One region of the Paenibacillus sp. GD4 genome, then DNA from elsewhere that is predicted to be linked to it. Evidence: riboswitches for the same ligand, from Rfam matches in the RefSeq annotation. Region 1 holds a riboswitch; the other holds the start of a gene.

What was found. Region 1 has a riboswitch for cyclic di-GMP ahead of RAC89_RS05555 (diguanylate cyclase). Riboswitches for the same ligand answer to the same signal wherever they lie in the genome.
Region 2: another riboswitch for cyclic di-GMP. It lies ahead of RAC89_RS20620 (PAS domain-containing sensor histidine kinase); the one in region 1 lies ahead of RAC89_RS05555 (diguanylate cyclase).

Annotation. Positions count from the first base shown of each region.
Region 1 covers NZ_JAVCYK010000001.1:1,156,867-1,164,760, reverse strand. Annotated here, with positions in the region: gene RAC89_RS05565 (winged helix-turn-helix domain-containing protein) at 1-1,450, shown strand, start outside; gene RAC89_RS05560 (NAD(P)-dependent alcohol dehydrogenase) at 1,541-2,467, shown strand; cyclic di-GMP riboswitch class I at 2,602-2,688, shown strand; gene RAC89_RS05555 (diguanylate cyclase) at 2,658-4,898, shown strand; gene RAC89_RS05550 (NAD(P)H-dependent oxidoreductase) at 4,956-5,537, opposite strand; gene RAC89_RS05545 (AraC family transcriptional regulator) at 5,647-6,663, shown strand; gene RAC89_RS05540 (helix-turn-helix transcriptional regulator) at 6,682-7,647, shown strand; gene RAC89_RS05535 (VOC family protein) at 7,721-7,894, shown strand, end outside.
Region 2 covers NZ_JAVCYK010000001.1:4,349,352-4,357,245, forward strand. Annotated here, with positions in the region: gene RAC89_RS20610 (ABC transporter permease) at 1-150, shown strand, start outside; gene RAC89_RS20615 (carbohydrate ABC transporter permease) at 167-1,048, shown strand; gene RAC89_RS20620 (PAS domain-containing sensor histidine kinase) at 1,119-3,275, opposite strand; cyclic di-GMP riboswitch class I at 3,376-3,460, opposite strand; gene RAC89_RS20625 (hypothetical protein) at 3,668-4,123, shown strand; gene RAC89_RS20630 (Fur family transcriptional regulator) at 4,274-4,669, shown strand; gene RAC89_RS20635 (winged helix-turn-helix domain-containing protein) at 4,648-5,361, shown strand; gene trxB (thioredoxin-disulfide reductase) at 5,458-6,408, shown strand; gene RAC89_RS20645 (Gfo/Idh/MocA family protein) at 6,467-7,492, opposite strand; gene RAC89_RS20650 (NUDIX hydrolase) at 7,534-7,894, opposite strand, start outside.

The DNA of each region.
Region 1 (7,894 bases):
AGCGGTGACGCCTATCCTGAATTGGCTGGCATCGCTGCCCGAGGAGGAGCTGGACGCATGGCCATCGTTGTGGGTGACCTATGCATCTGCTCTGCTATTGTCAGGCCGGCTGTCCGGCGTAGAGCAGAAGCTGCAAGCTGCGGAGAAGGCGCTGCAAGGCATCCCGCATGACGACAAGAGCCGCGATCTCATCGGGCATATTGCCTCGATACGAGCCACGATGGCTGTCAACAAGCATCAGGCGGAAACGATCCTCGCCGAGTCGCGTCGTGCCTTGAATTATTTGCACCAAGGCAATCTGCCCGTCCGCACCGCTACCACCTGGACCCTGGGATACGCTTATCAGCTTCTAGGGGAGCGGACAGCGGCAATCAAGGCTTATACCGAAGCTTTATCCGCCAGTCAAAGAATCGGGCACGTCATGATTACCGTCATGGCTACTCTCGGCATAGGCCTGCTGCAGGAAGCGGATAACCGGTACCATATGGCGGCGGAAACTTATCGTCATGTGCTGGCATTGGCGGGTGACCCGCCGCTGCCTGTCGCATGTGAGGCCCATCTCGGCTTAGCCCGTATCCATTATGAGTGGAACCGGCTGGAGGAGGCACAGCGGCACAGCCAACAGGCATCCCGTCTGGCCAGGCTGCTGGAGCATTCGGACCGGGTGGTGGCATGCGAGGTGTTTCTCGCCCGGTTGAAGCTGGCTCAAGGGAAAGTAAGCGAGGCTGCCGAGATCGTTGTCCGGTCCGAGCATTTTGCAAGACAGCATCGGTATGAGCATCAATTCCCCTTCATCTCCGCCGTACGCGTGCAGGTGCTGCTTCGGCAGGGCAATCTCACGGCAGCCTTGCAGCTCGCCCGGAAACACAAGCTTCCTGTGAGTCTGGCTCGGGCCCATCTGGCTCAAGGAGATACAGCTGCAGCGCTGGCTCTGCTGGGACCGCACATGGAATGGGTGGAAGCCAAAGGCTGGGAGGATGAACGGCTTCAAGGCTTGATTCTCGAAGCCCTTGCGCTGCATGCCCATGGAGAAAAGCTGAGATCCTTGCAGCAGCTGAGCTATGCCTTGGCATTAGCGGAGCCGGGAGGCTTCGTCCGGCTGTTTCTCGAGGAAGGGCTGCCGATGGCCGGTCTCTTGTCGGAAGCCGCGGCTGCGGGAATCATGCAAGAGTACATCGGAAAGCTGCTGTCCGCCATGAAAGCGGAGGGAATCCATAGCGGGCTCCTCTCCGATCTGCCTCAAGCGCCCTCACTGATTGAGCCGCTTACCGCGCGGGAAACGGAGGTGCTCCGTCTCATAGCCCTAGGATTGTCGAATCACGAGATAGGCGAGCGCCTTTTCATTTCCCTGAGTACGGTGAAAGGGCATAACCGGATCATCTTCGACAAGCTGCAGGTCAAACGGCGCACCGAAGCGGTAGCTCTTGCCCGCAAGCTTGGTCTTCTTTAAGCATTTCGTCAAAACCGTACTTTAGTATCTATGGAATCGCATCCATTGGCATGTATGCTAATTCCAATATGCCGTTGGGGGAGGAAGTCCATGAGAGCGATATTATGTACAAAATACGGTTCCGCGGATGTGCTGAAGCTGGCTGAGGTGGAGAAGCCGATTCCCAAGGACAAGGAAGTGCTGGTGAAAATTCATGCGACGACGGTGTCGGCCGGTGACTTGCGTGTGCGCCGCTTTCAAAGCCCGCTATCGCTGTGGCTCCCTATGCGCATTGTCTTGGGACTTAGGAAACCGAGGAAGCCCATCCTTGGCGTCGAGCTGGCCGGAGAGATTGAAGCGGTGGGCAAGGAGGTCCGGAGCTTTCGGGAAGGGGATCAAATTTATGCCCTGACCGGGATGGGCTTCGGAGCGCATGCGGAGTACACATGTTTGCGGGAGGACGGTGTGATGGCTTTAAAGCCCGCGAACATGAGCTATGAAGAGGCGGCTGCCGTTCCTATGGGAGCTACGACGGCATTGCATTTTTTTCGCAAAGGGAATATAAGGCAAGGGCAGAGGGTTCTAATCTATGGAGCTTCCGGAGCTGTAGGCACGTCTGCGGTGCAGCTGGCGAAATATTATGGCGCGGAGGTTACCGGGGTGTGCAGCGCCTCCAACCTTGAATTTGTCAAAGCCATAGGGGCGGATCAGGTGATGGACTACACGAAGGAGGAGTTTACCCTGGAAGTAGGGTGCTACGATCTGATCTTCGACGCTGTAGGGAAGCTCTCGAAATCCGCTGCCAAGAAAGCACTTGCTCCAAGCGGGAGCTATGTGACGGTCGATGGCCAAGGGATTGCCAAGGTACGCAAGGAAGATCTGCTTTTCCTCAAAGGGCTCGCAGAAGAAGGGAAGCTGAAAGCGGTTATCGATAGACGCTACTCGTTGGAGCAAGTTCCCGAAGCGCATCGTTATGTTGAAAAAGGGCATAAAAAAGGGAATGTCGTCATCACGGTGAAGCATGAGAATTGTATGTAATTTTATAAGAGAAGGCCACTGGGTTGCCGTTACCGGTGGTTTTTATTTTGCGCATATAAAGTGGTATGGTAATCCTTGCCCGTAGTCCCTTAGACAAATAGCTAAAAATATCTTATACTAAAATGTGTCGAATAATGTCGAGTGGGCAAACCTTCCGAAAGGAGGGGGCGCAAAGCTTCGGGCCTAAGGAGTGCTGACTCTAGGGCGGCCGGGCCGCAGAAATCGGATTGCGTTTGAATCATCGCAACGCGGCGCCAATAACTCGCAGCATGTCATGTTCATCGATGGAGTGAGGGGAAAGCCTATGAATTTGCGGATCAAATTGCCGATCCTTATCGTTGTCATTGTTTCAGCCTCCATACTTATTTCCGGGATCATCACATATTTCTATAGCTCGGAGCTTCTGCTTCGCAAGAGTGACGACGAAATGAAGGCGAATGCTTATCGTATGGGAGAAGCCATTCGGGGGTTGGTTTCCGCAGAAATACGGCAAACCGAAATCCTCGCCTCCCAGCAGCTGTTTCGTCATACGCTGGCCGCTAGAAGCGAATCCGGCGTACATTTTTTTGATTCGACGAATCCGCAGCTCTCATTATCTACGAAGGCGCTTCAGGACGCTTATCACGGTTCGGTGCTGCATGAGAAATTTTGGCTCGGCGATTCCGAGGGAGTAGTTATTGCCGGCAGCGACGCAGCACCGGAGACAGGTCAAATTATAGTGAAGGACCGCAGCTACTTTATCGCGGCGATGAAAGGGGCACCGGCTGTTAGCGGCACGATTGCTTCCAGGGCCAACAGCCAAACGATCATCGTTATTGCGGTGCCGGTTAAGGAACCTTCAGGCCAAGTCATAGGGGTCGTCGGCAATTCCATTTATACTTCTTTTTTCTCGGATCAGTTGAAGGGCATCAAAATAAACAAGCATGGAGTGCTGTATATCGTGGATGCTGACGGAATGATATTGGCTCACTCCGCCAACGACAACTTGATTCAAACGAAGGTAAAAAGCGAGGAGATTATAAGCGTTATCCGGGATCAATCCGATGAAATGAACGGCGGTATGGTGATTTCGAACGGTCAAGGGTCCAAATATTTGGCGTATTCCAAAATCCCTCTGGCCGATTGGACCGTCATCGTAGAGGATGACGTGGCGGACATTCAAAGTCCGCTGATCGATTTGGCCTATAAGTACGCGATGGTGCTTCTTCTTTCCATCACAGCGGCGTTCGGGTTGTTCGTCATGATCTTGTTCCGTTGGGTGACGAAACCGCTTCACGAGATTATCAGAGTAATTATGCGAGCCGGGGCAGGGGACCTTACCGCCAGGGTGCAGCTCCGGGCTAAGGATGAATTCCGTGTGCTCGGGACCTCGCTCAATGACATGCTGATTCGAATCGGGGAGCTGATGCAGGCGCAGGAAACGGCGAACCGTCTTCAGCTGGAAAACGTCGCGGAGCGGGAGAGGAGCCGGGTTTCCGAGCTGCTTCGAACCTGCATGTATAAGCTGAATTCTACTTTGGATGCCGAGCAAGTGAAGGACCTTGCCTTCTACGAGCTGCTGAAGCTTGTCCGTTATGATCGCGCGGCTTCATGGATGCTGGAGTCCGATCGTTTAGTCCCTCATGCGGAAACCGATCACGGCATAGGATTGTCTCAACGGGATCCCTTAGAGGTTAAGGCTTGGTTTGCTCAAATGAGACAAGACCACCAGCCGATTATGGTATGCAGTACGGATGGACAGGGCTACCTTCTGGCCGTACCGCTCGAAATGCACGGGAAGCTCGTTGGTTTGCACATCATCGAGAGGAAGGAGCCGGCCTTTGAGCGAAGTGAAGTCGAGCTGGTGTTAAGCTTTTGCAGCCAAGCGGTCATCGCCGTGACGAATGCGCAGCTGTATCGGGAAAAGGAAATGATGGCCATAACGGATGAGCTGACCGGCATCTATAATCGCCGTCACTTTTTCCATCTGGCCGAGCAATGGCTGGAACGAGCCGAGCTGCATGGAGAGCCGATCTCCGTTATTTTATATGATGTAGATTATTTCAAGCAGGTAAACGATCGCTTCGGACATCTCTTTGGGGATTTGGTGCTGAGGAATGTACCGCTGGTAGTGGCCCCGCATCTTCCGCCTCAGCATCTTATGGCACGTTACGGCGGAGAGGAGTTTGTTCTGCTGCTGCCGGGACATCGTGGTGCGGAGGCATGGAAGGTCGCGGAAGCGATGCGCCGAATTGTAGCCGATCACAGCTTCGAGCCTGAGCAGCTCCCGATTCAAATTACTGCAAGCCTTGGCGCAGCGGAGAATGTGAGGGGTGAAGGGCTAAGGTCGCTGCTGCAGCGGGCGGATCAAGCCTTGTATGAAGCGAAACGTTCGGGACGCAACTGTACCGTTCTTGCCGAACCCTCCGAGAGCATGGAACGACACTCATAATACGTAGAAAGGCAGGTACCTCGTTAGAACGATACAACGCGGCGCCTGCCTATTTCGTTATGCTCGTTTGGACCCGAGCCGCCTTACTTTGTCGAGCCACTTGGTCCGCAGCTCTTCCGATGACGGCCTGACCGGACCGATCTCGGTAATTCGCACCGGCTTTATGCCGCAAAAATGCAATATATTGCGTTTCATCACTTGATGTCCGGCATGCCGGTAGATCCACCGGTTGTACCAAGGCGGGGTGTCCATGGTGACGATCAGATGCGCGGATTTGCCGGAGAGCAGCTTATCCCAAAGAGGGGAATGCTCGCGGTACTTAAAGGCGAAGCCGGGTAAGAAGACTCGATCGATGAACCCCTTCAGGACTGCGGGCATCGATCCCCACCAGGTAGGGTAAATGAATACCAGGTGATCCGCCCATCGGATGAGCTGCTGCGCCTCCTTCAAATCCTCCTCCAGCTCCGTTCTTTGCCGGTATCCATATTTCAGATTCGGATCAAAGCGGATTAGGCTTAGATCAATCTCACGTACGTCAGCTTGGCTCCCCGCGGCTCCCGCCTTATATGCAGCCGATAAAGCCGCACAGTAGCTTTGCGAGTCAGGATGTCCCATGATGATGAGAATGTTCGATTTCATATGTTTTTCCTCCTCCGGAATGCTATAGTAAGCATAGAACGTTATCCCGTACGAAGGTATGATCAGACGCGCACAAATGCTGTTGAATCGCGCAAAGGAGGAGGAAAGCTTGAACAGCCAAGGAGTATCCGTCTCGATGGTCTATCCGATCATGAAGACGATCGTCCATAAAGGATACGATCTGGATTTATTTTACCGATATGCTTCGTTTGACCCTGCTTCTCTTCGCAATGTCGAGGCGCGCATCCCCGAGCAAGAATTGGAGCGGTTAACGCTGGCGGCGGCAGAGTACACGCAGGATCCGTATTTTGGACTGCTTCAGGGGCAAATTATGGAGTTTGCCGATATGGGCATTCTCGGTTATGTCATGATGCACTCGAGCAAGGTAGCGGACGCACTGGCGGCATACCAGCGATATAACGTTATCTTGTGCAGCGGGTTTAACCTGAAGTGGGAAGTGTGCGGGGACGATGTGCTGATCCGGCTGTCCCTGCAGTCCTCCGGCCGGATGTCGCGTCATTGTATTGAGGATATGGCTTGTTCCTTGTATCGCCTGATCGGCAAATTAAGCAACCGCCAGCTGCCCCTTCGAGAGATTGCGTTTATGCATGAGGCGCCGGAGGATTTGGGTCCTTATGAAGCGGCGTTTGGCCGAATCCCGGTGTTTGAAGCGAAGGAAGATGTGCTGCGTTTGTCGAAGGAGGTGCTGGACTATCCGGTCATGTACTCCGACGCCAAGCTGCTGAAGCTGTTTGATTCCGTTGCACAGGAAACGATGGAAGAGCTGATCCGGCCCGGCAAGCTCTCGGACCAGGTCGTTCTGTGGATGAAGCAATGCAGTCCGTCGTTCTTCCCGACATTGCAGCAGACGGCGGCTCATTTTGGATTCAGCACCCGATCCCTTCAGAACAGGTTAAAGGAAGAAGACACAACCTATAATGAGATTTCCGTTCGTGTACGGAAGGAGCTCGCGATTGGCTATCTGCGCAAGCTTGATTATTCGGTTAGTGAAATTGCTTATGTCCTGCATTATTCCGAGCCCAGTGCTTTTCAAAGCGCCTTCAAAAAGTGGACGGGAATCACACCGGGGCAGTACCGCACTCGACTCATGGAGAACATGCAATAAGTAAGGGGAAATCATCTCATGGCAAAAGCGGATCATATGCTAGCGATTCTTATGCTGCTTAGAACCCGCCGCAAAATGACGGCTCAGCAGCTTGCGGAGGAGCTGGAAATTCATATTCGTACTGTGTACCGTTATATCGACGCCTTATGCATGAGCGGTGTGCCGATTGTTTCCGAAACAGGGCGGGACGGGGGGTACTTCATTCCTGATCATGTGAAGCTGGATCCTCTGTATTTTGATCCCGCGGAGCAAAAGGCGCTTCTCCATGCGGCGAAATTCATTCGTGAGTCCGGCTATCCGCAGGAGGAGGCCCTAGAGCGGGCTATCGGTAAAATAAAACGGTATACCAGCTATGCGCAAGCCGAGCGGCTCGGTCAACTGGAAGCCGGTTTGGAGGTGATTCATCCCCCCGCCAATGTGAGAATTTCGGGAGAGCTGCGTCTTTTGGAGCAGGCCATTGAAGCGCAATGCAGTCTTGACATTGTGTATGATGCAGGGTATGAAAATACTTCAACCTCGCGCACGCTGGACCCTTACGGCATCGTCCACTGGAAGGATAAGTGGTACGCTGTAGGGTATTGCCGGCTTCGAGCAGCCGTTCGGTGCTTTCGTGTCGACCGCATCCGAAGCATGACACTGACCGGGAACACGTTTGACAAACCGGGTACGTTCTCTGCCCGAAATGCCCTTCTGGAAAGTCTTCAAGGTCATACGGGCGACCTGGAGGAAGGCTTGGTAACCGTACGAGTCCAGGGGGGCCCTCAAGCATTGAATGATTTGTGCGGGCATTGGATGTTTGGGCACTCCCTCACGGAGCGAGAGAAGGAGCTGGCCGTATTCAAAGTGGAGGAAGCGTACTTATATACCCATGCGCCTTACTATTTGCTCTCTTTCGGCGGATCCATCCGTGTCCTGGAGCCTGAGCCGTTAAGAGCATGCTTAGCGGATATCGCCGCAAAGCTGGTTGAGTATTATAAAAGCTGAGAAACACTGACCGTCGTTGTCAGTGTTTGTTTTTTATAATATCGGTATATCAATTCAAGAGAGGCGGATGGGAATGAATAAATACAGTCATATGGATGTCAGGGTTACGTCTTGGGAGCAGGTACACCATTTTTATGAAGCGCTGCTAGGAGCCTTGGGGTATACCCGTACGTTTCATACCGAACTATGGAAGGTTTTTGCCTCGGAGGGAGAGCTTCCCAGTGTAGCTTATTTTGCCTTGACGGTA
Region 2 (7,894 bases), 3.2 Mb from region 1:
ATATCTTCCTTCGTTTACCGTAAGGGTCTTCTGGAGTTCGGATGGAGCTACAGCTCGGCGGTAGGTTTGTTCAATTCCGTCATCAATCTCATTTTGCTCATCTCTGCGAACTATATCAGCCGCAAGGTGAACGAAAGCAGCTTATGGTGAGGAGGAGGAGGGGCTTATGACAACGGATAAGGGTCTGTTTGATCGTATATTTGATGTGGTTATCTATAGTGTGCTGGGCCTGCTGGTGCTGGTGACTCTCTATCCTCTGCTGTATGTTGCCCTGGCGTCGATCAGTGACGCCACCCAGCTCGTAACTCACCGGGGCTTGCTATTGAAGCCGCTTGGCTTTAGCCTGGAAGCTTATGTGAGCGTGTTCAAGAATCCGGGTATTCTCATCGGCTACAGAAACACGTTGTTCATCCTCGTGGCGGGGGTAACGATCAACCTGCTGATGACGGCGTTAGGAGCATACGTGTTATCCAGAAAAAACGTCATGTGGAACAAAGCCTTTATATTCATTATCGTCTTCACGATGTTCTTTAATGGGGGCTTAATCCCGATCTATCTTATCGTCAAGAATGTAGGGCTGCTCGACACCCTGTGGTCGACAATCATTCCTTTTGCCATCAGCACCTTTAACCTGATTATTATGCGTACGGCCTTTATGGCTGTTCCCGAGAGCTTGGAGGAATCCGCCAAGATCGACGGGGCGAATCATTTTACGATCCTCTTCAAGATCATCATCCCGTTGTCCATGCCGGTGATTGCCGTGATGATCCTTTATTACGCAGTGGAAAAATGGAACGGCTGGTTCTACGCCTCGATCTTCATCAAGGATCGGGAATTATTCCCTCTCCAGCTGACGCTGCGTGAAATTTTGATCGCCAACTCTACGGACAATATGACGCAGGGGGCGGATGCGGGCGACCGCTTCCAGATCGGGGAAACCATCAAATACGCTACCATTATGGTAGCCACGGTACCGATTCTGTGTGTATATCCGTTTGTGCAAAAATATTTTGTGAAAGGTGTTATGGTAGGGGCATTAAAGGGGTAAGTAAAAAGAGAAGAGGCTGTCCCGTGGATGATGAGGGTCACTTCATCATCCCGGGTACAGCCTTTTTTTATTATTGTATCGGTAAACGGATACGGACCGTCGTGCCTTGACCCAGCTCACTGCTGATATCGATGTGTCCATGATGCGCCTCGATGATTTGATAGCACACCATGAGCCCGAGACCGGTGCCTGACTCCTTCGTGGTGAAGAACGGGTCCCCCAGCTTCGCCAAGAAGGACTCCGGAATGCCGCCGCCCTGGTCGGTGATCTGAATATCAATTTCGCCTTCCGAAATAGGACGAATGAACACCGTGATAGTTCCCCCGCGGGGCATGGCTTCAATGGCATTTTTCAAAATATTAATAAAGACCTGCTTCAACTGGTTCTCATCACAGTAAATGAGAGGGACCGTACCCTCCGAGTACATGATGATTTCGGTATTATGTAAAATAGCCTGTGAATTCATAAGGGCAACGATATGCTCCAAGGTTTCCACAAGGTTTTTCTTTTCAAAATGTGCCGTTTGCGGCTTGGCGATTTTCATAAACTCGGTCACAATTTCATTGATCCGGTCCAGCTCGGAGAGCATGATCTCGTAATATTCCGGATGCCCCGAGGACTGGGAACGAAGCAGCTGGACGAAACCCTTCAGAGAAGTGAGCGGATTGCGAATTTCGTGCGCAATGCCCGCGGCCATTTGTCCGAGTGCCGACAGCTTATCTGAACGGCGAATAAGCTCTTCTGTTTTTTTACGCTCGGTAATATCCCTAAGCACGGTCTGAATGACCGGAATGCCAAGCACCACATCGATCATCGTACTTGAAGATTCGACTTCTCTTTCTTGACCGTCGAGCGAGACAAGCCGATATTCCATGTAACCCGGAGTGCTTTTTAGGCTTAAGGCGGTTTCGAGCCGTTGCATGGCCTTGTGCGTATCCTCATCTTGCAAAAATTGAAATAAATGCGTACCGATCAAATCGGAGCGCTGATTGGCTTGGAGCAGCCGGAGGCACGCTTCGTTCACATAAACGATGATGCCGCCGCTGTGCACGAGAATCGGTTCGGGAGACAGATCGAGAAGCTTCCGGTATCTTCGATCGCTTTCCCGTATGGCATTCTCGGCCCGCCTTCTCTCTGATATATCCAGCACGGTACCTATGGCCGCAGGTTTGCCGTTATATAAAGTTCCTTTCCCGCTCATTTCGAAGAAGATGGCGGAGCCGTCCCTTTTGACGCCTTCCGCTTGCAGATTCAGGTCCTTGGTGCGCTTGGCGCTTATATTATTCAATTGCTCTCTAAGAAGCGGCCGGTACTTTTCTGCAAATAAGCTCAAGGGATGGATTCGGTTCATTTCGGCTACCGAATAACCGAACATCTCGGCCAGTCGGGGATTGATGTAAACGAAGCGCTCATCCTGATACATATAAACGCCTACCAATGCCTCCTCCACAAGGCTGCGATATTTTTCCTCCGCTTCCTGCAAAGCCAGCTCGGCTTTCTTGCGATCCGTTATATCCCGGCATATGAAAATAACGGACTTGATTTCTCCCGTTGCTTCCAGAATAGGCGAGCCCTTCGCATCATAAACAAGCCAATCTTCGCCATGCTTCATGCGAATTTCGGTGGAATGCGGCTTATTGTCGCGGAGGATGTTTTCATAGCATTCCATCACTTGCCCATATTCATCGGGATCAACGATTTCTTTTACATGAATCGACTGGTCGGAAGAAACCCCCATGGCTCGGCTTAAGGCTGGGGAGATGTACGTGAAATTGCCTCGCAAATCGAGCACCAGTATGCTATCCGTCATATGCTCCGTCATGAGACAAAGGTCATCCCTTGTTAATTCGAGATCTCGGGGTATGCGGGCTCTCTCGCTTAAGTCTTTGGTAATACAGATGAAGCCTGAGATTTTTCCTTGCGGGTCTCGCAGCACGGATAAATTGACCGAGACGGGAAAAAGGGTTCCTCGCTTGTCCTGCATCACCGTTTCGTACTCGTTGAACTGTCCGTTGGTTAATAGGGATTGATGAACAAGCTCCGTATCGGCCCAATGCCGCTCGGGCACCATGGGCATTCTTCGCCCAATGATCTCATGCTCCTCCCAGCCGTAGAGTCGGGTAAATGCAGGGTTCACCTTAATGACAACGGCATGGACGTCGGTGATCATGGTAGCGTCTCCAAGTTGATTCAAGAAATCATAAATTTTGTGTATGAGACCGTTCATGTTATTAGGATCACCTCAGCTGGTAAGCAAAGCCTGGAAACGCCAAAAAGCTTGCCTGGGCATGAAAAGGCAAGCATATTCACGAAAGGAATATGATTACTTTGGCAACCCAACCGCCGTAGAGGTCGCTCTTTAGGCTTGAGGCTTTGCGTCCTTACCTTTCGATAAGTTTGCCTTTTTCCTGTAGTAATGATTTCACAACTAATTATAGCAATATGTTGTAATATTGCAATCATTTGTTTCTTGGTTTTGTGTCATTTATGGAATAATATGGATTTCCTTTGCTATGGTCTCATATTTTTAAAAAGATGAACATGATTTGAACAAAATTCGGTCATATGAATCGCTTACAATGGAAAGGAAAACATGATCCAATGGGAGGGACCGGGACTTTGAATTCGATCGCGCATTCCGGCGGAACACGCCAATTTTCTGTTTCCGAAATTATGCAGGTACCGGGCTTGGACATTTACGAGCAAATGGTTTGTATCGTACTAAGCACCTTTATACAGGAAGCCACCGCTTCCATACCCGATATGAAAGAAATTGCGAGCCTTGGCAGGATGAGCTCGAGGGAGACGACGCAGGCACTCCAAAATCTTGTAGAACGGGGGATTTTGCCGCATAAGGTATTCCGTGAAATTGTCGGCGATTTTCGTGATAGTCGGCTTAGCTGGGCAGCGAAAGGCTTGCTTGTCTTTATGGAGAAGCATCCCAAGATTGATTTGGACGAGCTGCTGGAGCTATCGGGCGATGATAAGATGACTATCCTTCAAGGCTTACGGGATTTGAAGGATTTCGGATATTTGGAGGAGGAGTGCAAGCGGCTACTGGCGAGCGCAAGTTGATTATTTAGGTTGTTTCGTAGGATTCAGTTGGTTTCTTGCCGGTAGTGCAGGGAGCTGCTGAATCCTTTTTTTGTTCCAAGACCCTGTTGACTTCCTCTTCATTTAGAGTTAAATTTAAACTAAGTATAAATAAATGAAAGGGGAGTCCGTATGACGCGCAAAGGTCTTCTTACTACACAGCGTAAAATGATTCTGGACATCATTTCAGATTCCCACGACCATCCGACCGCCGCCGATATCATTGAGCGCTTAAAAACCCGCGGTTTCCAAGTTGCCTACGCGACTGTATATAATTCCTTACGGTTCCTCACGGAAGAAGGATATGTTCGTGAGCTGAAGCTGGACGGCGATGCCAGCAGGTATGATGCCAGAATGGAGGATCATCAGCATATTCAGTGCACCTCCTGCGGAAGAGTGGATGAGGTGCTGACGGAGGCGCCGCGGGAATGGCTTGCCGCCATCGCTGCGGAGACCGGATATAGGATGACGGGAGAGCACTTTTTATTCAAGGGGGTGTGTGCAGCATGCAGCCATACGAAGAACTAGAAGAGCAGCTCCCCGTTGAGGGTGCGTTTTGCGATACTACCAAGCGTATTGTGATCATCAGTCCGTATCCTGCCACTCTCCGCTCCTTGGTCCTGGCACTCACGGTACGCTGCTATGACGTGCTTCTGTTTCACAGTGAGCATGATCCGGTCCTATCCAAGCTGCAGGGAGATTTGCTGATCGTGGATCGAACGAAAGGGAGCGTAGAGATTAGCCCGGCTCTGGCAGGGAATAGTCAAGCACAGCTTATCCTTGTTGACGGTGCGGGAGGAAAAGAGCTCAAGGGAGATGCCTTGCCTTGGCCATGTCCGGTAGATGTAGCGCTGGCGAAGATCGAAGAGCTTTCGACACAAAGTGAAAGCTTCCGGTTCTCCAAAGACACGGAGGAGCTGCGTTTCAAAGATATTGCCGTTGACCTGAAACGGATGATTGTGACCCGCGGCAGCGAACGGGTGGAGCTGACAAAAACGGAGTTTGATCTGCTGAAAGTGCTTTTGCAGGCTTCCGGCGGCGTTCTTTCCCGGCAAGAGCTGCTGGAACGCGTATGGGGAGAAGGTTATTTCGGGGGAAGCAATTCCGTCGACGTGCATATTAAGAGCTTGCGGCAGAAGCTGGCGGATGATCCTAGATCGCCGAAATATATCGTAACGGTTCGCGGCGTAGGATATCGAATTACAGATGAATCTTCATGAAACCTTCATACGCTCTTCATCATACCTTCATGCAGAAACTTGGCATGGATGGTATGATTTTTTTATATAGAGATGTGGCTTAAAGGAGGAATTCATATGTTGAAAACAGTCATTATCGGAACCGGCCCCGGTGGATTGACAGCGGCGATTTACTTGGCGAGAGCGGGATTAAGCCCGCTTGTAATTGAAGGACCTGAGCCAGGGGGACAATTAACGACGACAACAGAGGTAGAAAATTTCCCGGGCTTCCCTGACGGCATTATGGGGCCGGAGCTGATGGCGAATATGCGCAAACAGGCGGAGCGTTTCGGAGCGGAATTCCGCACGGGTTGGGTCAACTCCGTCGACTTGTCCCAAAGGCCGTTCAAGCTGCAGGTGGAGGGGCAAGGCGAGATCGTAGCGGAATCGGTGATCGTTTCGACGGGCGCATCCGCCAAATACCTCGGCATTCCGGGAGAAAAGGAAAACGTCGGCCGTGGGGTAAGCACCTGCGCGACATGCGACGGCTTCTTCTTCCGTAACAAGAGAATCATCGTCGTTGGGGGCGGAGACTCCGCGATGGAGGAAGCGAATTTCTTAAGCCGCTTCGGATCCGAGGTAGTCATCGTGAACCGCCGGAACGAGCTGCGGGCGTCGAAAATTATGCAGGAGCGCGCTCGTGAAAATACAAAGATCAAATGGAGCTTGAACCGCACTCCGCTTGAAGTGGTAGCCGGGGAGCGCGGCGTGACCGCCTTGAAGGTACGAAATAATGAAACCGGCCAAGAGGAGCTTCTGGAAACGGACGGCATCTTCGTCGCTATCGGTCATACACCGAATACCAAGTTTCTTGGCGGACAGCTGGAGACCGATGAGCTTGGTTATCTCATCGTGAAGCCGGGAAGCACGGAAACGAATATTCCGGGAGTCTTCGCCTGCGGCGACGTACAGGATCATAAGTACAGACAGGCGATTACGGCAGCGGGAACCGGCTGTATGGCTGCTCTTGAATGCGAGCGGTTCTTGGAGGAATCCCATGCAGCTGATCGGCAAGCCGTACAAGCGTAACGGCTGAAATAATCAAGAAACGCTCCATCCGCGACCTATAGGATGGAGCGTTTCTCTATTAATGGAGCGTTACTTCCTTGCCTTGCTTAGCGGATTCATAGATGGCGTCCAATATTTTGATCATATCGACACCCTGATCCGGGGTAAAGATCGGCTCTGCCTTACCTAATACGACATCGACAAAATGGTGAATATTGACCGTATGCCCGTTCGGATCCTTTGCAGGGAATACCGGCTCAACATTGCAGAGCACCCCTTCAATCTCGGTATATAGTTTCACTTGATCGTCGATTAATGAGAATCCGGACTTGGTTCCCCTAAGCTCCACAAACCGCTGATCCTCCCCGATATTGGATGCCCAGCTGAACTCGATCTGCAGGGTAGCGCCGTTATCGAAACGAATGAAGCCGGAGGCCAGATCCTCCACATCGAAGGTTCCTTCTTCGGACTCCCCTGCGAATTTGTTATAAGCAGCGCCGCTGACGGCTATCGGTTTAGGATTGCCCATGATCCAGATCGCCAGATCGATCATATGGACTCCAAGATCAATCAGCGGACCGCCGCCGGATAATGCTTTGGTCGTAAACCATCCCCCGCGGCCGGGAATGCCCCGTCTGCGGATCCAGCCGCAGCGCCCGGTATATATTTCGCCCATATGGCCCTTATCGGCGTACGTTTTGAGGAACCGGGAAACGGCGCGGAACCGGTTGTTGCGCATAACCATGAGCACCTTGCCGCTTTGCTTCGCAGCGGCCGCCATTTTCTCAGCTTCCTCCGGATTGATCGCGTCAGGCTTCTCGCAGAACACATGCTTGCCTGCTTGAAGTGCGGCTATCGCTACCTCGGAGTGGAACAAGTTGGGTGTTCCGATGCCGATGACATCGATATCGTCGCGCTTTAACAGATCCCGATAGTCCGAATATACAGCCATGATCCCGAATTCGGTAGCAAACGCTTCGGCAAGCTGCTTGTTGGTATCGCATACTGCAGCGATTTCGATTTCCGGGTGGGAGGACCATCCCGGCATGTGCGCATTTTTGACGATATTGCCTGTACCTACTAATCCCAGCTTAAGCTTGTTCATCTATTCATCCTATCCTCTCTATATGTAAACACTTGCTGTTATTAATCCAGCATAATTTCAAGATCGGGGTTTCGCCCATATTCAAACATGCGTTTTACTTGAGCCAAAGTATTGCGTTCCAATGACAGCTCAGGAAGCTCGTCTTCGGCGAAGAACCCGACCTGAAGTGTCTCCATCCCTTCTTTGGCTTCACCGCCGACAATTTGACACGAAATAAACATTTTGTATACATGGGAAGGCGCGGGCGGATGGTCGTGAAACTTTTTATCAAGCACAGCCAGCAGCCTTGTGGCCGCTACTTCCAGCCCGGCTTCCTCCCGAACCTCCTTGACCGCGACCTCCTTGGGGGAAAGTCCGATGTCCGCCCAGCCCCCGGGCAGTGCCCAAGCTCCGTCCAGCTTC